Regions from separate parts of the Peribacillus sp. QJM3NY_7 genome, predicted to be linked through region 1. Evidence: a T-box and tRNA genes for the amino acid it is inferred to sense, from the RefSeq annotation. Region 1 holds a T-box; the other holds one or more tRNA genes.

The links. A T-box is a leader RNA that pairs with one kind of tRNA and senses whether it is charged. The one in region 1 lies ahead of thrS (threonine--tRNA ligase), so its partner is inferred to be a tRNA-Thr.
Region 2: it encodes a tRNA-Thr, which carries the amino acid that the T-box ahead of thrS (threonine--tRNA ligase) is inferred to sense. The anticodon was not compared.

Annotation. Positions count from the first base shown of each region.
Region 1 covers NZ_CM149663.1:4,260,628-4,272,129, forward strand. Annotated here, with positions in the region: gene AC0VX1_RS20425 (amino acid permease) at 1-24, opposite strand, end outside; gene AC0VX1_RS20430 (LysE family transporter) at 128-760, opposite strand; gene AC0VX1_RS20435 (MFS transporter) at 904-2,136, opposite strand; gene asnA (aspartate--ammonia ligase) at 2,478-3,473, opposite strand; gene AC0VX1_RS20445 (LysE family transporter) at 3,707-4,333, shown strand; gene AC0VX1_RS20450 (hypothetical protein) at 4,440-5,087, shown strand; gene thrS (threonine--tRNA ligase) at 5,296-7,203, opposite strand; T-box leader at 7,264-7,486, opposite strand; T-box leader at 7,518-7,738, opposite strand; T-box leader at 7,769-7,989, opposite strand; gene AC0VX1_RS20460 (hypothetical protein) at 8,100-8,375, shown strand; gene AC0VX1_RS20465 (DUF7010 family protein) at 8,416-9,051, opposite strand; gene AC0VX1_RS20470 (amino acid permease) at 9,247-10,746, opposite strand; gene AC0VX1_RS20475 (peptidase) at 10,861-11,502, opposite strand, start outside.
Region 2 covers NZ_CM149663.1:4,935,787-4,947,288, reverse strand. Annotated here, with positions in the region: rRNA gene AC0VX1_RS23925 (23S ribosomal RNA) at 1-1,265, shown strand, start outside; rRNA gene rrf (5S ribosomal RNA) at 1,385-1,500, shown strand; tRNA gene AC0VX1_RS23915 (tRNA-Val) at 1,512-1,587, shown strand; tRNA gene AC0VX1_RS23910 (tRNA-Thr) at 1,598-1,673, shown strand; tRNA gene AC0VX1_RS23905 (tRNA-Lys) at 1,696-1,771, shown strand; tRNA gene AC0VX1_RS23900 (tRNA-Leu) at 1,779-1,860, shown strand; tRNA gene AC0VX1_RS23895 (tRNA-Gly) at 1,869-1,943, shown strand; tRNA gene AC0VX1_RS23890 (tRNA-Leu) at 1,956-2,044, shown strand; tRNA gene AC0VX1_RS23885 (tRNA-Arg) at 2,055-2,131, shown strand; tRNA gene AC0VX1_RS23880 (tRNA-Pro) at 2,143-2,219, shown strand; tRNA gene AC0VX1_RS23875 (tRNA-Ala) at 2,237-2,312, shown strand; tRNA gene AC0VX1_RS23870 (tRNA-Met) at 2,341-2,417, shown strand; tRNA gene AC0VX1_RS23865 (tRNA-Ile) at 2,428-2,504, shown strand; tRNA gene AC0VX1_RS23860 (tRNA-Ser) at 2,525-2,617, shown strand; tRNA gene AC0VX1_RS23855 (tRNA-Met) at 2,721-2,794, shown strand; tRNA gene AC0VX1_RS23850 (tRNA-Asp) at 2,801-2,876, shown strand; tRNA gene AC0VX1_RS23845 (tRNA-Phe) at 2,900-2,975, shown strand; tRNA gene AC0VX1_RS23840 (tRNA-His) at 2,993-3,068, shown strand; tRNA gene AC0VX1_RS23835 (tRNA-Gly) at 3,073-3,146, shown strand; tRNA gene AC0VX1_RS23830 (tRNA-Ile) at 3,152-3,228, shown strand; tRNA gene AC0VX1_RS23825 (tRNA-Asn) at 3,241-3,315, shown strand; tRNA gene AC0VX1_RS23820 (tRNA-Ser) at 3,317-3,407, shown strand; tRNA gene AC0VX1_RS23815 (tRNA-Glu) at 3,411-3,482, shown strand; gene AC0VX1_RS23810 (TraR/DksA C4-type zinc finger protein) at 3,524-4,273, opposite strand; gene AC0VX1_RS23805 (1,4-dihydroxy-2-naphthoate polyprenyltransferase) at 4,425-5,345, opposite strand; gene AC0VX1_RS23800 (isochorismate synthase) at 5,644-7,053, shown strand; gene menD (2-succinyl-5-enolpyruvyl-6-hydroxy-3-cyclohexene-1-carboxylic-acid synthase) at 7,046-8,797, shown strand; gene menH (2-succinyl-6-hydroxy-2,4-cyclohexadiene-1-carboxylate synthase) at 8,794-9,615, shown strand; gene menB (1,4-dihydroxy-2-naphthoyl-CoA synthase) at 9,623-10,435, shown strand; gene AC0VX1_RS23780 (o-succinylbenzoate--CoA ligase) at 10,522-11,502, shown strand, end outside.

The DNA of each region.
Region 1 (11,502 bases):
ACTGCAATTGGCTTTTGTTGTCATAACATTACCCCCTTCCATCATTCATAGTGTTGATAATGCCACAATGAATTATGCAAGGAAGAAGTTTTCAAATACCCTATGTAATAACCTGAAGCATTCTCCTTTAAGATAGGATTGCAGAAATGCCTTGATAAGCAAAATAAACCCCAAAGCCGACCAATGATAATCCAGAGATGATCGAAATGGCCATTAAGCTTTTTTCATTTAAGAACCTGCGAAATCCATTCGTTAATGCTGCTACAAAAAAATCCCAGCAGGTAAGACCAAGAAAGATCATCCCGCTATAAAGGAAAAGTTGGGATGTCCCATAACTTGAAGCCGTTTTAGCTAAAACAGATCCATAAATCCCCAACCAAAATAAAATGGACAATGGGCTTGTCACGGACATGATGAACCCGGTCAAAAAACAGGAAATTAAAGAATCTCTATTCCTGTATTCATTTAATAATATCGTATTAACCCGTAATACACTTTCGACCCCGGAATAAATAAGCACAAAACCGCCAAAAAGCCAAAGAAATATCTGGACGATCGGGATTTCTAAAAATCGTACCATTCCTACATATACTAAAATCATGAACAAGGCATCTGCGATCATGGACCCTGCCCCAACGATCCAGGCGTGCCAAAACCCGTTCTTGATTCCTTTATCGATACGAGCGGAGTTCACCGGGCCGATCGGTGCTGCAAGGGTAAGTCCTAAGAAAAAGTAACTTAGCAGTAAATGTACACTCAAAAAGCATCACTCCTTTGAGCTAGTTCATGACTTGTACATTTTATGTGACAACCCTCTGCCTATAACCACATGCAAAAAAAATTTCCCGATTCACAAAAAAAGCCGTGGGAAAGCCCGGCTTTTTGGAGATGGATTGAAGCCGATCAGGCAGCAGCTTCTTTTTTGTCTGAACTAATGAATTTCATAACAATCAATACGATGCCTATACCGATGACCCCAGAAATGATATAGGTCATATTGATATGATTTTTCATGACAAGGGACATGACCGGAGGGCCTGCCGCAACGCCGATGAACCTTGATGACATGTAGAAGGAGGTTATCGTCCCCCGCTGTTCCTTTTCTATATTTTGAGTGATGATTGCGTCGAGTGTCGGCAATAACGCACCAATTGCTATGCCCACCAAGCTTGTTATTATCAATAGAAGGACGACCCTGTTTTTAGTAAAACCGACAAATACAAGGCTGATTGAAAGGACAGCTAAACTGATCATGATGATCTTTTTCATGATTGGTAATTCCCCCTTGATTTTTTTCCCTGCAACATAAGAAGATACGCAAAGAAAAAATAGCGGGATCGCTATCACTAAACCTTTTTTGATACCATGCAAATCATGGATTTTTTCCAGATTATCAGACAAAAAGAAAAGAACACCGAACAAAACCAACATGACAAAGACACCAATCAGGAAAACCGTATATAACCATTTTCCTTCCTTCTTGAATATTTTTTTCGTATCATGCCAGAAATCCTTGAATTTCTTCGGCTCATCCTTCTCCTTTGGTACCTTTATAAAGAAAAAGACCAAAACAATAGATATTAAACTGAAGAATGAAATCGAGAAGAATGGTAAAAACCAAATAAATGCAGCAAACAGGGAACCCAATATTGGACTAAGCACTTTCCCAAACGTATTCGAGGTTTCTATGATTCCCAAACAAGAACTCGTTTTTTCATCATCATCTTTGTATAAATCCCCCACCAGAGGCAAAATGATTGGTGAGGCACCAGACGCCCCAATCCCTTGCAATACCCTCCCAATGATGATCCATGTATAGGGATTTTCCATTTTCCATGACGCATAACCAGCGATCAAACCACCGATAAGGGCCAGGATCAAGCTTGGCAGAATGACCATTTTCCGTCCGAATCGATCTGATAAATAACCTGCAATGGGAATTAAAAAGATGGATGCAACGGAATAGCTTGTTATCACCATGCTTGATTGAAATGAAGATATCCCCACCTTTTCCTCGAAAATGGGCAAAACCGGGATAAGCATTGAATTTCCAAGTGTCATAACCAATGGAATCGATGCCATACTGATCAGGCACCACACGCTTACATCTTTATTTTGCTTCTCATGACCTTCCATACTTACACTCCTCATCCATTATAAAAGCAACTTATTGCATAAAAGGTAACCATTTTTGAAACCAATTTGTTTTGCCATCATATATTAGATGTCTTAAATTATTATGTTATAGTGCAGAAACATTTATTCAGTTGCGCTTCTCCCAAAATTACCCCCTATTCCCTTTAAAACAATAAAACCATTCTGTTTAAGAATGGTCTATCTTTTTTTGCTTGTACAAATTTGGATGTTGATTAGAACGTAGGGACTCGCTTCAATCAACTATGTTTAAAAATCTGAATAGAATTCCTTTGGCCTACAGTCTAACCATTCTGTTTGAAAAGGGTTTCCCGCTTTCGTCTTTATAAAAGAATAATATTCCTTTTTTCACATTCCTCTATTATTTGGTCATTCCATACCGATACCTGAACCTCGCCAATATGTGCTTTCTTCAACAAAAACATGCATAATCTGGATTGACCTATTCCCCCGCCTATTGAATACGGAAGCTTTCCTTCCAATACGGACTTATGATAATCGAGTGCCTTACGATTTTCATTTTTGGATAATCTTAATTGTTTTAACAATGACATTTCATCTACTCGAATGCCCATTGAAGAAACCTCAAAAGCACATTCCAAGAGTGGGTTCCATAAAACGATATCTCCATTTAGATCCCAATCATCATAATCCGGTGAACGTCCATCATGCTTTTCCCCCGATTGTAAAGCTCCTCCAATTTTCATAATGAAAATTGCACCATATTTCTTCGCTGCCACGTTCTCTCTTTCCTTCGGAGTAAGATCCGGGTATAAATCCTCCAACTCCTGGGTCGTAATGAAGTGAATGTCCTCAGGTAACACAGGCTTAAGCAGATGATGGAATTCAAACATATAACGTTCGGTCGATTTAATGGCACTATATATTTTTTTCACTTCGGATATTAATGTATCCACGTTACGTTGTTCTTTCGTTATGACTTTCTCCCAGTCCCATTGATCTACAAATAACGAGTGTAAATGATCCAGTTTTTCATCACGTCTTATTGCATTCATATTCGTGTAAATGCCTTCATCACAAGCCAAACCATACCTAGAAAGAGTGATTCTTTTCCACTTTGCCAAAGATTGAACCACTTCTATTTGTTTATCCTTAATATCCAGAGCATCAAAGGTAAGAATCCGCTCCACACCATTTAAATTGTCATTGATACCATTACCTTCATGTAAAACGAAAGGGGCTGATACTTTAATAAGGTTTAACGCATTTGAAAGTCCTTCTTCAAAATGATCCTTCATTTCATTTATTGCAATATCAGTATGCATGATATCAAGAATTGTTTTGTATTTATTCGGCATTGATAATTCAGGCATAATTCTCCTCCAATTCCGCTTTAAATAGCGCATGCACTAAAATAGGCGTCTTTCCATTTGACTAAATTACATTATGAAGGAGTTTTCTGTGTTGTTACAAAAATACCAGGTCAGGCAAGGCGGACTAAACTCAAGAAATAGAACTAAAAAGGTGGTACAAGTCCAAATGTTTGAATACATTCAAATAAGCGAAGATGTATAAACGATGAGGTGATGAATTGGGTGTTTTTTTCAGCTTTGTATTATTAGGTTTATCACTGGCGGCTCCTATCGGTCCCATAAACGCTGCCCAATTGGACAAAGGAATCAAGAAGGGTTTTTGGCATGCCTGGGTATTTGGCTGGGGTGCCATTTTAGCGGATTTTGTTTTTATAGCCCTCGTCTTTTTCGGTGTCGTCCACTTTTTGGACAACTCCTTCATGAAGACATTTTTATGGCTTTTTGGATTTTTCGTCCTGACCTATACCGGAATCGAAAGTCTGCTAAGTGCAGGTAAGATTGAAGTGAATGCACGAAAAGCGAAAGACTCCCTTTTCTCTTCATTCCTGACAGGATTCATCATGTCCCTTTCGAATCCTTTATCCATTTTGTTTTGGCTGGGGATTTACGGATCCATTCTCGCAAACTCCGCTTCAAAATATGATATGGATCATTTACTTTTATACAGCTCAGGAATCCTTATCGGCCTCTTAATCTGGGATTTCATAATGGCCATCATCGCCAGCACCTTCAGACGCTTTTTATCCAAGCCCATTCTAATGGGCATCTCGATCATTTCGGGGATATCCCTTATAGGGATCGGCATATACTTTGCCATCCAGGCAGCAAAGGTTTTATTTACATAAGAAGTTGAGCAATTACTCGGGAATTCGAATAAATTTCTTGCTTTTATATAAAATAGGCCGCCTATTTTATTATCCTTCTTTGTCCATGTCGGACACTTATCCCTCATTGTTCATAGATGACGGCTATTACCCTTATACTGTTCCATATTATACTGCTCCATATTATTACGATGATTCTTATGCTTATTTGCCTTATTATGATGACAGACTCTCAGTACAAACACTGGTTCCAGTAGCCACTATCCAGAGCCATTTAAACGCAGGCCGGCAAGGTCATTGCTTCAGAGGATTTTGGGGTAACACCCAGCACACCTTTATTTTAATGGGGATAAATAATACTACTGGAATGGTACAGATACTCGAAGGCGGCATACCAAATGAGGTACATCATACAGATATAGTTGGATTACAATACCTAGGATTAACATGCCCTGTCGAAGGTCATGGCGGTGGACAAGGCGGCGGGCATAGCGGCGGGCATGGTGGCGATCATGGTGGCGGGCATGGCGGCGGGCATGGTGGCGGACAAGGCGGCGGGCATGGTGGCGGGCATGGCGGCGGACAAGGTGGCGGGCATGGCCTCGGACAAGGCGGCGGGCATGGCGGCGGGCATGGTGGCGGGCATGGCCTCGGACAAGGCGGCGGACAAGGCGGTGGTCATGGCGGCGATCATAGTGGCGGGCATGGCGGCCCTGGGGGTAACTGTTTTCAGCAGTTCATTCCTAGTGTTGGCTGGGTATGGATTTGTAGATAAAAAGAAACAGCCGATTTATTCGGCTGTCTTTTTTATTCTATTTCGCACTTTTACTCGTGAGGTCCTCGCTTTTACTCGTGAATTGGGCTTTTACTCGTGAATTTCGGCCTTTTACTCGTGAGTTCCGGCCTTTTACTCGTGAATTCCGGCCTTTTACTCGTGAATTCCGGCCTTTTACTCGTGAGTTCCAATTTAAGCTGCTTTCTTGTTAGATGCTGCGTTCTTTTATTTGCTGGACCATTTTCTTGATGAACGTTTCTATTGTGACATTTTCAAATTCTTGTTCCCCGTATTTCCGGACATTTACTTCATTTTCTTTCTCTTCTTTATCTCCAAGGACCAGCATATATGGGATTTTCCCCATCTGTGCTTCCCTGACTTTATACCCCAGCTTTTCATTCCGATCATCGATTTTCACTCTTATGCCTTGATTCTTCAGTGCATTTTGAACCTGTAAACAATAATCCAGATGAACTTGTGAGACTGGGATGATCTGTACTTGCACCGGGGCGAGCCATACCGGAAAAGCACCGGCAAAATGTTCTATGAGGATTCCAAAAAATCGATCGATCGATCCAAAGATGGCACGATGAATGACGACCGGACGGACTTTTTCATTATTTTCATCGATGTAAGTCAGATCAAATTTGTCGGGCATTTGAAAATCAAGTTGGATTGTTGCACATTGGTGGCTTCGTTTTAATGCATCTTTAATATGAAAATCAATTTTCGGTCCATAAAATGCCCCGTCTCCTTCATTTACTTGATATTGTATCCCGATGCTTTCCAGAACATTTTTCAAAGCTGTTTCAGAAGCTTCCCAAAGGGAATCATCGCCCATTGAATCCTCAGGACGAGTCGAGAGCTCCACGGAATACTCGAATCCAAAAGTGCGATACACCTTATCGATCAGATGAAACACTTGTTTAATTTCACTTTCGATTTGATCCTGCCGTACATAGATGTGGGCATCATCCTGACAAAATGTACGGACACGCAGCATCCCGTTCAATGCACCGCTATATTCATGACGGTGGACTTGACCGAATTCGGCCATCCGGATGGGTAAATCCCTGTAAGAATAAAGACTGTTTTTGAAAATAAGCATATGACCCGGACAGTTCATTGGCTTCATCGCGAATTTTGTTTGATCCACCTCAGTGAAGTACATATTCTCGTGATAATGATCCCAGTGGCCCGATTGTTCCCATAACCGCTGGTTCATCATGAAAGGAGTCCGAACTTCGTCATAATCAGCTTCAGTCTGAAGCTCCCGCGAGAACTTCTCCAATTCATTTCTAACGATTTGTCCTTTCGGTAAATAAAATGGCATTCCAGGGGCCTCCTCCGAAAACATGAATAATTCCAACTGCTTCCCTAATTTACGGTGGTCGCGTTTGGCCGCTTCTTCCAGGAATTTAAAATGATCCTGTAAATCCTTATTCTTTCGAAAAGCCACGCCATACACCCTTTGGAGAACTTCATTTTGATTGTCTCCCCGCCAATAGGCACCAGATACACGAGTCAATCTGAATGATTTTACAAATGATGTGGATGGAAGGTGCGGCCCTATGCAAAGATCGATGAATTCCCCCTGTTGATAGAGCGTTAATTTTTCACCATTGGGGATGTTCTTTGCTATATCCAACTTGAATGACTCCCCTCTGCCCTCGAATAACTTCACAGCTTTTTCATAAGTTACTTCGATCCTTTTAATTTCCAGATTTTCACTTATGATATGTTCCATCTCTTTTTCAATGGCCTGCAGATCTTCTGAGCTCAAAGGATGATCTAACTTAAAATCATAGTAAAAACCGTCTTCCACGACTGGTCCCATCCCTAATTCCACATTTTTGTATAATCTTTTCACAGCCTGTGCCAAAACATGCGCCGCTGTATGTCGCAATACGTGTAATCCTTCAACCGAATCGAGAGTCAAGATCGACAGTTCGCCATCCTTATTAAGCTTATGACTTAAATTAACCAATTGCTTATCCAGTTTTCCAGCTACTGCCTTTTTCCTTAAACTTGGGCTGATTGAGCCTGCCACACTTTCCACTGTGATCCCTTGCGGATACTCCTTTTGCTGCCCATCCGGGAATTGAACTTTAATCATTTTTTCACCCATCACATAAACACCCCTTTTTAAGTAATAAAAAAACGCACACATCCCTATGCAAGGGACGAGTGCGTTTACCCGTGGTTCCACCCAACTTCCCATAAGTAAAAAACACTCATGGCTCTGGAGCTTGTAACGCAGCTTAGACGATATCAGTTACTTTTTGTTCACCGATATAGCTCAAAGGCGGTAAATCAATTTCCTAAGCCAGGAAGTTCGCAGCTATCCTTCCCTCTCTGAAGACCGTAAAAATGATTCATGTCCTTATCATCGCCATATTTTTATATAGAAAAAAACGCACACATCCCTATGCAAGGGACGAGTGCGTTTACCCGTGGTTCCACCCAATTTCCCATAAGTAAAAACACTCATGGCTCTGGAGCTTGTAACGCAGCTTAGACGATATCGGTTACTTTTGTTCACCGATATAGCTCAAAGGCGGTAAATCAGTTTCCTAAGCCAGGAAGTTCGCAGCTATCCTTCCCTCTCTGCAGACCGTAAAAATGATTCATGTCCTTATCATGGCAATAATTATAATAATAAAAAACGCACCCATCCCTATGTAAGGGACGAGTGCGTTTACCCGTGATTCCACCCAATTTCCCATAAGCAAAAAATACTCATGGCTCTGGAGCTGTAACGCAGCTTAGACGATATCAGTTACTCTTGTTCACCGATATAGCTCAAAGGCGGTAAATCAGTTTCCTAAGCCAGGAAGTTCGCAGCTGCCCTTCCCTCTCTGCAGACCGTAAAAATGATTCATGTCCTTATCAATGCTTCTAAAATTTTATATTGTTATATATATTACAATATATTTCCATAAGTGACAACCTCAATTTTTTTCATTTCATTACTAACACCAAATTGGTATAATTAGTAAAAAAGGAGTTTCTATGAAACATTTAAGCAATTGGTCAATCGTATTTGCAGTGATTGGTATCCTATCATTTTCCTGTTCCCTAGCTTTTTCAAAAGCCTCCGAGCTGCTTATGATTTCAGGATTCGGTGCGTTGCTAATTGGTTTGTTATGCAGCTTAGGGGCCATATATAAAAATGAAAGAGGAATGTCAAAATTTTTGGCTGTGGCTGCATTCTTTCTTTTAAGTTTCATTCTCGTTTGGAATGAACCATTTCAAATTGTCAGGCTCTTGACCTGGATGAAAAATTAAATGAAAAAACCCGTTCACCATGACGGTTTTTTTTATTGATTCATTCTTCATCGGTTATCATTCGGCTTGAATTCTTTATTCCAAGCCATAGCGTAAGTCCAGTGGTCCAGAGTATTAGCGCGCATCCAAAGCCGAGCAATGATAACGGTACAAGGATTTGATGCTCCCCAACCATGACGGTGTCTGGCACAATCAGCCATGTAATAAGCGCCAATAAACAGAGAAGCATACCTGTTGCATAATAAACCTTGATTTGGAAAAGTGACGCCAATGGTAAAAAATGAATCCCTACAATAATGGCGATGACTCCCGGTATAAGATCGGTCTGATTGATCAAGTTACAGATGGCAATGGCAATCCCAATCAGCAAACCTTCGGCAATGAAGACCATATTAAACAAAAATCCGATACGCTTAAGACGTCTTGCCCCATCATCTGAAACTTGATTGGACATTTTTTGTGATGCATGTATTAATGAAATGCCAACGATAACCATGATGATTCCCACGAATATGGCTGCGAGTTCCACGTAGGGAAACCCCCACCCCTGCAATCCCATTACACCGGTACCCGCCCACAGTGTTCCGAAGACCGCCATGAAAATGACTCCAATTCCAGAACCGCGAAACGCCTCTTTCATCATCAGTTTCCTTTCATCCACAGTATAATCGTACATAGAATAATATTGCACCACTTCCCCAATTATTCAGCTATAAAAAAATGATTTGAGATAAGATAATGGCCGTTTCGCAGATATAATTCGATTTTCGCAGATATATTCCGTTTTTCGCAGATATAATTCGATTTCGATACAAATCTTCATAAGAAAACCTGAGTCCCCAAAGGGAAGCTCAGGTTTTTTCCAGTGGTATCAAGCCACATCTGATTTATCGAATTGACAATCTTTTAATGCTATTAATTTGGTCTTGTGATAAATCTTGTATCCTAGCCAGACTCCCAGGAATATCGGTAATCCGATATAGGAGACGGCGACTCCATACCAGTCGATGCTGCCGCTTAGGAATGCTCCATAGTTCTGTCCTGCTATGACGAGTATGCACAGGGTGAATGAAAGAATCGGACCGAATGGAAACCATTTTGCTTTATATTTGAGTTCGTTCAGGTCACCACCCTGTGCAACATAGGCTCGTCTAAAGCGATAATGGCTTATGGCGATTCCAATCCAGGCGATGAAGCCAGTCAGCCCGGATGCATTCAATAGCCATGTAAATACATGGTCCCCGAAAATGGAGGTCAAGAAGGCGAATCCCCCAATTATAGATGTCATGATCAAGGCATTCATCGGGATCCCCCTGCGGTTGACTTTGGCCAGGAATTTGGGAGCTTGATGATCTTTTGCCATCGACCATAACATCCGCGTTGATGCATATAGCCCCGAGTTTCCGGCGGACAGTAAGGAAGTTAACACGACCGCATTCATGACGGATGCCGCGAATGCCAGCCCTGCCCGTTCAAAGACAAGTGTGAAAGGGCTTACAGAAATGTTTTCGACATTTCCGTTCAACAAACTTGGACTCGTATACGGTATTAAGAGGCCGAGTATCAGAATGGCCCCGATGTAAAATAAGAGGATGCGCCAAAATACTTGGCGGATCGCATTCGGAACATTCTTTTCGGGTTCTTCACTTTCTCCGGCAGCAATACCAACAAGTTCAGTTCCTTGAAAAGAAAATCCCGCGATTAGAAAGATTGAGATGATCGATAAAAATCCTCCCTTGAATGGTGCCTCATCCATGGTGAAGTTTTCAAATCCGATCACCTTCCCGCCAAAAACCCCCAATATGGTCAATAGACCAATAATGATGAAGAAAATGATGGCGACGACTTTTATTAGTGCAAACCAATATTCAGATTCACCATAGCTTTTAATGGATAGGGCGTTGAGGGTGAAGACGATTCCAAGAAATAAGGCACTCCAAATCAGGCTAGGTACATCAGGGAGCCAAAATTTCATGATGATGGCTGCTGCAGCTATTTCCACGGCAAGGGTGACTGCCCAGTTAAACCAGTAATTCCAGCCAAGTGCAAAGCCGAATGCGGGATCAACAAAGCGTGTGGCATAGGTGGAAAAGGATCCCGACACAGGCATATATGTCGCCATTTCCCCTAAGCTCGTCATCAGGAAATAAACCATGATCCCAATGCAGGCATAGGCAGCGAGGGCACCGCCGGGCCCTGCGCTCTGGATGGTTGCCCCGCTCGCCAGGAATAATCCGGTTCCTATTGAACCGCCAATGGCAATCATGGTCATATGTCTTGCTTTCAGTTGCCTTTTAACTGTCGGTTCTTGATTATCAATGGGATTCCTTTTAACTGTCGGTTCTTCATTATCAATGAGATTCATGTCCATAAGGTTCCTACCTCATTTTCTTTTAAAGTTAAAAGTTCAAGAATAATAGAGTTTTTTACAACCGCTTTGTGAAAGACTTAATCGTTCGCTTCACTTGCTGGGATGCCATCCAGTTCAATTGCCATTTCCCGGTATAGTCTCCCTCTTCCCGGATTGGGTGACCCCATCCTGCTCAGTCTCCATTCCACACCATTGAATTAGAGTGAGCGCAATGATTTCGGCTGTGGAGAACACGTTGTCGAGCAGGATGTATTCATTTGGATAGTGGGCAACCTCGGTTACTCCCGGTCCGAAAACGATTGCTGGCGTTTCACCGACATGTGTCAGCAATCCCCCGTCCGTTCCCCAAGGGGAGGCTTCAATGACCGGGTCCTGTCCGGCAACCTGCCGATATTGATGAACAAGTGCATTCATCAGTTCATGCTCTACATCAATTGACCCCGGAACCCAGCGTGCCCCGAACCATTCCAATACGGGCGGGTTTTCCTTGAACCATTGGTCCGCTTCCCCGAGCTGCAATAACCAGGCCGCCATTTCGTCTTTCGCCTGCTCCATCGTTTCCTCCGGCGCAACACCCATCCTTCCTTCGACTTTCACAAGGTCGGGAACGGATGACGGCCAATTACCGCCTTCAATGACGCCTAGATTGATTGGAATCGGAATGGGCGTGTTCTGATAAAGCGGATCACTGATACGTGCATTTCGCTTTTCTTCCAAGGCACGAATATGATTGATGACGGTCATGCTTTTTTCAAT
Region 2 (11,502 bases), 680 kb from region 1:
GGTAGGCGAGGAGAGAATCCTAAGGTGTGCGAGAGAACTCTCGTTAAGGAACTCGGCAAAATGACCCCGTAACTTCGGGAGAAGGGGTGCTTTTTAGGGTGAATAGCCCAGAAAAGCCGCAGTGAATAGGCCCAGGCGACTGTTTAGCAAAAACACAGGTCTCTGCGAAGCCGCAAGGCGAAGTATAGGGGCTGACACCTGCCCGGTGCTGGAAGGTTAAGGGGAGAGGTTAGCGCAAGCGAAGCTTTGAACCGAAGCCCCAGTAAACGGCGGCCGTAACTATAACGGTCCTAAGGTAGCGAAATTCCTTGTCGGGTAAGTTCCGACCCGCACGAAAGGTGTAACGATCTGGGCACTGTCTCAACGAGAGACTCGGTGAAATTATAGTACCTGTGAAGATGCAGGTTACCCGCGACAGGACGGAAAGACCCCGTGGAGCTTTACTGCAGCCTGATATTGAATTTTGGTACAGCTTGTACAGGATAGGTAGGAGCCTGAGAAGCCGGAGCGCCAGCTTCGGTGGAGGCGTTGGTGGGATACTACCCTGGCTGTATTGAAATTCTAACCCGCGCCCCTTATCGGGGTGGGAGACAGTGTCAGGTGGGCAGTTTGACTGGGGCGGTCGCCTCCTAAAGAGTAACGGAGGCGCCCAAAGGTTCCCTCAGAATGGTTGGAAATCATTCGTAGAGTGTAAAGGCACAAGGGAGCTTGACTGCGAGACCTACAAGTCGAGCAGGGACGAAAGTCGGGCTTAGTGATCCGGTGGTTCCGCATGGAAGGGCCATCGCTCAACGGATAAAAGCTACCCCGGGGATAACAGGCTTATCTCCCCCAAGAGTCCACATCGACGGGGAGGTTTGGCACCTCGATGTCGGCTCATCGCATCCTGGGGCTGTAGTCGGTCCCAAGGGTTGGGCTGTTCGCCCATTAAAGCGGTACGCGAGCTGGGTTCAGAACGTCGTGAGACAGTTCGGTCCCTATCCGTCGCGGGCGCAGGAAATTTGAGAGGAGCTGTCCTTAGTACGAGAGGACCGGGATGGACGCACCGCTGGTGTACCAGTTGTCTTGCCAAAGGCATAGCTGGGTAGCTACGTGCGGACGGGATAAGTGCTGAAAGCATCTAAGCATGAAGCCCCCCTCAAGATGAGATTTCCCATGGCGCAAGCTAGTAAGATCCCTGAAAGATGATCAGGTTGATAGGTCAGAGGTGGAAGCATGGTGACATGTGGAGCTGACTGATACTAATAGATCGAGGACTTAACCAACGCTTTTTAAAAAATGAAATACCTTCTTATTATCTAGTTTTGAAGGAATGAAAATTTCTTCTTGCATTTTCTCAAAAAGACGTTATAATAATATATGTCTTGAAAAAATGTTAACATTGTTTGGTGACGATAGCGAAGAGGTCACACCCGTTCCCATTCCGAACACGGCAGTTAAGCTCTTCAGCGCCGATGGTAGTTGGGGGTTTCCCCCTGTGAGAGTAGGACGTCGCCAAGCAGGTTTCATATGGAGGATTAGCTCAGCTGGGAGAGCATCTGCCTTACAAGCAGAGGGTCGGCGGTTCGATCCCGTCATCCTCCACCATTTTACACCTGCCGGTGTAGCTCAACTGGTAGAGCAACTGACTTGTAATCAGTAGGTTGGGGGTTCAAGTCCTCTTGCCGGCACCACTTTTTAAGATAGTACAAGCACGAGCCATTAGCTCAGTTGGTAGAGCATCTGACTTTTAATCAGAGGGTCGAAGGTTCGAATCCTTCATGGCTCACCATTTATATGCGGGTGTGGCGGAATTGGCAGACGCACCAGACTTAGGATCTGGCGCCGCAAGGCGTGGGGGTTCAAGTCCCTTCACCCGCATCTTTCATGCGGAAGTAGTTCAGTGGTAGAATACAACCTTGCCAAGGTTGGGGTCGCGGGTTCGAATCCCGTCTTCCGCTCCACTTTTCGTATGTGCCGGGGTGGCGGAACTGGCAGACGCACAGGACTTAAAATCCTGCGGTAGGTGACTACCGTACCGGTTCGATTCCGGTCCTCGGCACCATCATAAATATGCGCCCGTAGCTCAATTGGATAGAGCATCTGACTACGAATCAGAAGGTTGTAGGTTCGACTCCCGCCGGGCGCACCATGTTTTTATTGCGGGAAGTAGCTCAGCTTGGTAGAGCACTTGGTTTGGGACCAAGGGGTCGCAGGTTCGAATCCTGTCTTCCCGACCACGTGATTTTTAATGAATGGGGCCTTAGCTCAGCTGGGAGAGCGCCTGCCTTGCACGCAGGAGGTCAGCGGTTCGATCCCGCTAGGCTCCACCATTTTTCAATCAGAAACTTATATTATATTGGCGGTGTAGCTCAGCTGGCTAGAGCGTACGGTTCATACCCGTGAGGTCGGGGGTTCGATCCCCTCCGCCGCTACCAATAAATATAAGGACCTTTAGCTCAGCTGGTTAGAGCAGACGGCTCATAACCGTCCGGTCGTAGGTTCGAGTCCTACAAGGTCCACCATATTCATTTTTTTAAGCCGTGGAGGTATACCCAAGTTCGGCTGAAGGGATCGGTCTTGAAAACCGACAGGGGAGTCAAATCCCGCGGGGGTTCGAATCCCTCTACCTCCTCCATTTTTTCTAAAAGCAGCAAGTTGTTTTAAAACAACCTTACATAAAGGATGCATGCAAAACAATATTCACGAAAACTTGATGCTAATCGTTTCATTATTACCGTCGCGGGGTGGAGCAGTCCGGTAGCTCGTCGGGCTCATAACCCGAAGGTCGCAGGTTCAAATCCTGTCCCCGCAATTATTAGGTCCCGTGGTGTAGCGGTTAACATGCCTGCCTGTCACGCAGGAGATCGCGGGTTCGATTCCCGTCGGGACCGCCATTATTTAAATTGAATACATATGTGGCTCAGTAGCTCAGTCGGTAGAGCAAAGGACTGAAAATCCTTGTGTCGGCGGTTCGATTCCGTCCTGAGCCACCATATTTTACAAAATTACGGCGATTGTGGCGAAGTGGTTAACGCACCTGATTGTGGTTCAGGCATTCGTGGGTTCGATTCCCATCAGTCGCCCCATTTCGCGGGTGTAGTTTAGTGGTAAAACCTCAGCCTTCCAAGCTGATGATGAGGGTTCGATTCCCTTCACCCGCTCCAAATATGGGCCTATAGCTCAGCTGGTTAGAGCGCACGCCTGATAAGCGTGAGGTCGATGGTTCGAGTCCATTTAGGCCCACCATATTCATATTGTTCCGCAGTAGCTCAGTGGTAGAGCATTCGGCTGTTAACCGAACGGTCGTAGGTTCGAGTCCTACCTGCGGAGCCATGGGGAAGTACTCAAGAGGCTGAAGAGGCGCCCCTGCTAAGGGTGTAGGTCGCGCGAGCGGCGCGAGGGTTCAAATCCCTCCTTCTCCGCCAGTTGGCCCGTTGGTCAAGCGGTTAAGACACCGCCCTTTCACGGCGGTAACACGGGTTCGAATCCCGTACGGGTCATAACAAAAAAGGAAGCATACATTCATGTATGCTTCTTTTTTTCATTTATTTTCCTTGATATAACCATCTTTTTGTTTATAGGGAATGTCTCCAAGTTGGGATTCTATATTTTCTTCTTTCAGGGTATCTTCATATTCCTTTTGCTTTTTGTTCGGTATATCCACTCTCGTTTTTCCTTCGATATCATTTGCTGCAAATCCTTCATAGTCTTCAGGAAATCCATCCGTTTCATCCTCGTTTTTATAAAGATCATTGTAATTGTCATGATCACCGGTATAATCAGATGGCGTTTCTGATGTACCGAATTTGGCCACTTCACCAAAGCTATCTTCTTTAGCCGCCATTTCGATTCCATGACGATTTTCAAAATGATCACCCTTGGATGGAATCAGTATATCCTCTTCCACTGGCCTGTCTTGTGAAAGCGTTCGTTCTGGGGCATGCTCGACACAGTAGAGGGTGCTTGGGATCGCTTCAAGCCTCTCGATGGGGATTTCCTTATTGCAGGTTTTACAATGGCCATACGATCCTTCTTCCATGGCTTTCAAAGCTTCTTCTATTTTCTCCATTTCGGATTGTGCATGCTCATCGAGTGCTTGATTCCGTTCCATCTCGAATAATTCGGTCCCTAGGTCTGCAGGATGATTATCATAGGATGATAATTCACTTACGGATTCCGTCTGGCTTTTATCCAGAACGGATTGTTCATCATTTTGAATTCTTTTACATAGCTCATTTTTTTCCTGAAGCAGTTCTTTTTTTAATTTTTGCGTTTGTTGTTTCGTTGCCATATCCAATTCACTCCTTCTAAACTAAAGTCCAAATCTCTTTTTATATTGGTAAGGTGGTTGTATTATCTATTACCCGAATCGGAGTATAGGAAAACAATATGGAACGGAAGATAGAAAAAAGGACTGAGCGGATGGGCTCAGTCCCCGGAGACTATATAAGATAGCTGATGAATAATCCAATGGCCATGAGTAAACCAAAGAAGGTGTTCGTTTGGGCAGTGGCTTTCATTGCCGGCACCATCGTGATCGGCTGTGTTTTACCTACGAAGCCTTTTATTGCGGCCATTGCCTTCGGTATGCTAAGGAAGGCAAGGAGAATCCAAGCCGTAACGCTTCCGGTAAGAACGAGCCCAACAAGCCATAGATAAGAGAAAGCGAACATGATTGCCATGAATGTCAGGGCGTTTTTCCTGCCCATCACGACTGGCATCGTTTTGCGGCCATGTGCCTTATCCCCATCATGATCCCGGAGGTTATTGGATAAGTTGATCAGCCCTACCAGTATCCCACTTGGAATGGCAATTAAGATGGCTGTTGAAGAAACATCACCGGTTTGAATGAAAAAGGCGATCAGGATTATCAAAAAGCCCATGAACAATCCAGAAAAAAGTTCCCCGAACGGTGTATATGAAATGGGCAGGGGACCGCCTGTATAAAGATAGCCGACAAGCATGCAAACGAGGCCTACTGCAGCTAGCCACCAAGACGATGCGGCACAGATATAGATTCCAATGATCAAGGCGATGGCATACATGCCAAGGGCCAAGTTCATGATTAGTCTGGGGGTCATCCCATGACGGACGATCCCGCCTCCGATGCCTACGGATTCCTCCGTATCCAGGCCTCTCTTGAAATCATAGTATTCATTGAATAAATTGGTTGCAGCTTGAATCAGGATACTTGCAACCATCATGGCAGCGAATAGTAACCAATTCACTCCATCTTCCAAAAGTGCAATCACAGTTCCAAGTAAGACTGGGACAAAAGCTGCGGTTAGTGTATGTGGACGAATTAACTCCCACCAAATCTTCCAGGTCCGTTTAAGGGGAAGTCCGTCGTATTCTGTTTGCATTATTTCTCTCCTCAAAATCATTATTGGTTCTCTCGAAATTATAACAAATATTAAAATGTTGCACAAAAGGTTATCCTAATAAATGCAGGAAAAGTGAGTATGGGTGTAATTGAAATTCATGGGTGATTCATTTCCAAAATCAAGGGTATTTCTCTACATTCGCTAAGATTCATATAATAAGGAAAAAAGCAGGGAAGAATCGTTCGGTAAAGGGGCGTTTTATTGACATGAGGTTCAAGGGAGGTGTATCTTTAAATAGGTTAAATAGCTTTTAAAATGTACATTTGGGGGGATTTTTTTGGCTATCTCAGAGGAAACTGAACAGTTTCAGGGACTGGCTTCAGCTATACAAAAGGCGAAGGACTTGAATGATCAAGTTCTATTCAGTCATATTAAGAAGATTAAATGCAACAGCCCCCTTTCATTTTATCAAGCTGGAAGAGAACGGTATGCAGGTGAACGCTTTTTCTGGGAGGACCCTGCAAAGGAAATAACCATCACCGGTTTAGGCAATGTTAAGAAACTCAAAGCGGCATCGAATGCCGAACGTTATAGAGAAGTCGAAAAGAGCTGGATCAAACTGCAGAATGATGCTGTCAAAACAGGAGTGACCGATGTAGAAGCGACAGGTCCTTTACTGTTTGGGGGCTTTTCTTTTGATTATGAAACTGACAGTACGCTCCTTTGGAATCAGTTCGGGGACAACCTATTTTATATACCTGCCTTCATGCTGTCAATGGTGGGGAAACAAGCTTACTTAACGACAAACTTACTTTGTTCGCCTGATGATTCAGAAAAACTCTTCATAGATATGATAAATGAACGGGAAGCTTTCCTCTTCGAAAGCTTGGATGGCAATGGATTGGGTGCAAATTCCCTAGTTATGCAGAGGGAAGTCGAACCTGAGGAATGGAAGCGGACGGTCGCAGAGGCTGTTCAGGAAATCAAGACGACAGATCTCGACAAGATTGTTTTGGCAAGGGAGCTTCGACTTGGTTTTGAACGTTCCATCGATTCGGGGAAAGTGCTTGAACGATTGATTGCTGAGCAGCCATTGAGTTATATTTTCAGTTTGGAGGCTGGTGGTGACTGTTTTGTCGGTGCCACTCCCGAACGTTTGATTAAGAAACAGGGAAATGAAGTTTTTTCTACATGCCTTGCCGGATCGATGCGGCGAGGGAAAGATGAGCAAGAAGATGTTTGTCTTGGTGAAGAATTGCTTCATGACCAAAAGAATTTACAAGAGCATCAATATGTCGTGTCGATGATATCCAATGCTTTTGATTCTGTATGCGAAAAGGTGATGGTCCCAGCCGGACCGACACTTATGAAAAACCGACATATCCAGCATTTGTACACACCGGTTCGCGGTATATCCAAGAAAGGTGTCACGATTTTTGAATTTGTCGAGAACCTCCATCCCACACCTGCCATGGGCGGACTTCCAAAAGAAAAGGCTGTTGTCCGAATTCGGGAATTGGAAGGTCTGGAACGCGGATTTTATGCGGGTCCTTTAGGCTGGGTGGATACGTATGGGAACGGGGAATTCGCTGTAGGGATACGTTCTGCCCTGATACAGAACAATGAGGCATCGCTCTTTGCCGGATGCGGAGTAGTGGAAGATTCGACACCCGAAAGTGAATTCCGGGAAACGGGGATTAAATTCAATCCGATGTTAAGTGCTTTAGGAGGAAATCTTAATGAATGACCGAGATGCATTGACAGCGTATGCTGCTTCATTCGTCGATGAGCTTGCACAAAATGAGGTGAAGCATGTGGTGGTGAGCCCAGGTTCACGATCCACGCCACTGGCTTTGCTGCTAGTGGAACATCCTGATATCGAAATTCATATTAATGTGGATGAGCGTTCGGCTGCTTTTTTTGCCCTTGGTTTGGCTAAGGTCTTAAGAGAACCTGTCGGACTTCTTTGTACGTCCGGTACAGCCGCTGCAAACTATTACCCAGCCGTCATCGAGGCTTTCTATTCAAGAGTGCCGCTTATTGTACTTACCGCTGACCGTCCGCATGAATTGCGAGATGTCGGAGCCCCGCAGGCGATCGATCAAATACACCTTTACGGGAGACATGTAAAATGGTTTGTCGAAATGGCACTTCCTGAAAGCACGGAAGGGATGATGCGGTATGCCAGAACGGTCGGTGCAAGGGCAGTGGCTACAGCGGCCGCTGAACCGGCAGGGCCTGTACATTTGAATTTCCCGCTTCGAGAACCATTGATTCCGGACCTGGATCAAGCAAAAGAGTTCAGGCAAAATAAAAGGAAGCCTGCAGTGTTGATTGACAGTGGAGAACGGTCATTGTCCGCATCACAAATAGAAGTGGTTGCAACTACATTGTCAAAAGCTAAGCAAGGTATCATTGTATGTGGTGAATTACCGCATCCAGAGATGAAGGAAGCCATTGTCGCATTAGCGAAAAAGCTTGCTTTTCCGGTACTGGCTGATCCCCTTTCACAGTTAAGGAGCGGAAGTCATGATAAAGCCAACATCATTGATGCGTACGATACATTTCTGCGCGATGAAACAGCAAAAGCGGCGTTCAGGCCGGAAGTGATCTTGCGATTCGGGGCAATGCCTGTTTCTAAACCGTTATTGTTATTCATGAAAAAACAAAAACAGGCGATTACTTTGGTCGTCGATGGCGGAGCAGGCTGGCGCGAACCAGCCGGTTTGGCAACGAATATGATTTACAGCGAAGAGAAAGATTTTTGTCTGCGAATAGCTGAAGGCATTACTTCTTCCCCTGATGATGAATGGCTTCGCTTATGGCAAACCGTCAACGGAGCGACGAAGGATGCCTTAGCCTCCGTCAGGGATGAAGCGGAGTTAAGCGAAGGCAAGCTGTTCGCCTTGCTTGCTGATATGATGCCATTGGAGTCGACGTTATTTGTCGGGAATAGTATGCCTATACGTGATTTGGATACTTTCTTTTTGAATAATGAAAAAGGAATCCAAACCATTGCCAATCGCGGGGCGAATGGCATCGATGGTGTCGTTTCCACTGCACTTGGCGTGAGCACGGTATCGAAAAATTCAGTGCTGGCAATCGGGGATTTAAGCTTTTTCCATGATATGAATGGCTTGCTTGCAGCAAAACTTCAAAAACAAAATATCACGATTTTGCTGGTTAATAATGATGGCGGCGGCATTTTTTCCTTCTTGCCGCAGGCGAATGAGAGGGAACATTTCGAAACGCTATTCGGCACGCCTCATGGGCTTGATTTTTCACATACTGCCCAGCTTTATGGCGGTAAATACAACAAGGTGCAAAATTGGGATGAGTTCGAGAAGGTATTTACAGAGTCGTTCGAAATTCAAGGTCTGAAAATCATCGAAGTACCGACAGAAAGAGAGTCCAATTTACAAAAGCATCGAAATTTGTGGAGCTTTGTTTCCCAGGAAATAAAAATGGTGTTAGACAGGGAAATATCATGAATATTGTCAGCAAGGATGTCAATTATGCTGTTGAAATAACGGGAAATGGGGATCCTCTTGTTCTTTTGCATGGATTTACGGGAAATCGGGATACATGGAAATTTCTCATCCCGCTACTGAGTGACAGGTATACGCTGATCATGGTCGACATCATCGGACATGGCATGTCTGCATCACCAGCTGACTATCGAAGGTATGAGCTGGAAAATGTGGCTGAGGATATCAAGTATATTTTGGATGTGTTACATTTCCCGAAAGCCCATATCCTTGGATACTCGATGGGCGGAAGGCTCGGATTGGGATTTGCCTGTTTGTATCCTGAGTATGTTGATACATTGATACTGGAGAGTGCTTCACCAGGTCTTTTAACAGAAGAGGAACGGGAAATCCGAAGGGGAAATGATCGGAGGCTTGCCGAACGGATTCTTGCAAATGGCATGGAAGCGTTTGTGGATCAATGGGAAAACATCCCGCTGTTTGAAAGCCAAAAACGGTTGTCGGCCAAAACCAGGTCAGCCATTCGGGAGCAGCGGTTGGCAAATGACCCTGCCGGCCTTTCCAATAGCCTTCTTGGCATGGGGACCGGCAGTCAGGCTTCTTACTGGGAACAACTGCAAACCCTTGATTTCCCGGTGCTCCTTGTAACCGGTGAACTTGACCATAAGTTTTGTCGAATAGCGGACTCGATGAAAAAAGAGCTGAAGCGCGCCGAATGGAAAATAATAAATGATGCGGGACATGCGATTCATGTGGAAGTTGGAGAAAAGTTTGGTAAAATAATAAGTGAGTTTTTAAAGCGAAATAAAAGGAGGAATTAATGTGACGATTCAATGGGAAACAATACGTGAATATGATGAGATTTTGTATGAAAAATATAACGGGATTGCGAAAGTGTCCATCAATCGACCGCATGTACATAATGCATTCACGCCAAAAACGACTGCTGAAATGATTGATGCATTTGCAAGGGCGCGTGATGATTCCAGCATTGGTGTCATTATTTTAACAGGTGTAGGCGGCAAAGCATTCTGTTCAGGCGGAGACCAAAAAGTCCGCGGAAATGGCGGATATGTGGGTGAAGATAACATTCCGCGTCTAAATGTTCTTGATTTGCAACGTTTGATCCGCGTCATTCCAAAACCAGTCGTAGCCATGGTGGCAGGATATGCAATTGGCGGAGGTAATGTCTTGAACGTGGTATGTGACTTGACGATTGCTGCTGACAATGCAATTTTCGGACAAACTGGACCGAATGTAGGAAGCTTTGATGCTGGTTATGGTTCTGGCTACCTTGCACGTATCGTGGGTCATAAAAAGGCGCGTGAAATCTGGTACCTATGCCGTCAATACAATGCACAGGAAGCATTGGATATGGGATTGGTCAACACGGTCGTGCCTTTAGACCAATTAGAAGCGGAAACGGTTAAATGGTGTGAAGAAATGCTTGAGAAGAGCCCGACTGCACTTCGTTTCCTGAAAGCGGCAATGAACGCTGATACGGATGGCCTTGCAGGTCTTCAGCAATTGGCTGGTGACGCTACACTTTTATACTATACAACAGAAGAAGCAAAAGAAGGCCGCGATGCATTCAAAGAAAAACGCACTCCGGACTTTGGGCAATTCCCTCGTTTCCCTTAATGAAACGCGTGAATCGATGAGACTGACAGCTTGGCGGAAAATCGCCGGGCTGTTTTCTATATCAAAAAGGAAGAGGGGAAGCAGTAATGGCAGAAGAAAAGTTGCCGAACTGGCTTAAAAATCGGGCGCATCTTTCACCGGATCGCCCGGCAATTGAGTTTGAAGGTCATACGTATAGCTTTCTTGAACTGTATACTTTATCGGAGAAGATGGCTGGAAGGCTTTCAAGCATTGGTCTGGGCGCTGGCGATTCATGCGCGGTTTTGCTCCGTAACCATATTGATGGTGTTGTCGTTATCCATGCACTATTTCATCTGGGTGTGAAGATTGTGATGCTGAATAATAAGCTAACGGCAAAAGAGCTGTCCTGGCAGATCGAGGACAGCAAAACTGCCTATCTGGTTTCGGAAGGGTCCTTCTCCGGCAAACTCGCTGATATTGGTGAGATTCTCCCGGATTTGAAGCTTCACTTAATGGAAGAATTGCCGGATGAAGGCACAGCAGTGATACTTCAAGAGTTTTACCTTGAGGATACCGCTACGATCATGTATACATCTGGCACGACAGGAAATCCAAAAGGGGTGATCCAAACATTCGGCAACCATTGGTGGAGTGCCGTAGGGTCTGTTTTGAACCTTGGATTGCATGAAGAAGATTCTTGGTATTGTGCGGTTCCGATCTTTCATATTAGCGGTTTATCCATCTTGATGAAAAATGTGATTTATGGCATGAAAGTCGTTTTGGCGGAACGTTTTGATGAACGGGAAGCAAACCGGAGCATCCAGGAAAATGGCGTGACGATCATTTCGGTCGTGACGGCGATGCTGAATAGGATGGTGCAGGATATGAAGGGAACAAGCTATCCAAAAACCTTCCGCTGTTTCCTGTTGGGCGGCGGCCCTGCACCCGTCCATTTGCTTGAGGTATGTAAGGAGAAAGGGATTCCCGTCTATCAAACATATGGGATGACCGAAACGTCTTCACAGATTGTGACGCTGGCACCGGAATATAGCATGGCAAAAATCGGCTCTGCGGGAAAGCCTTTGTTTCCTTCGCAGTTACGGATT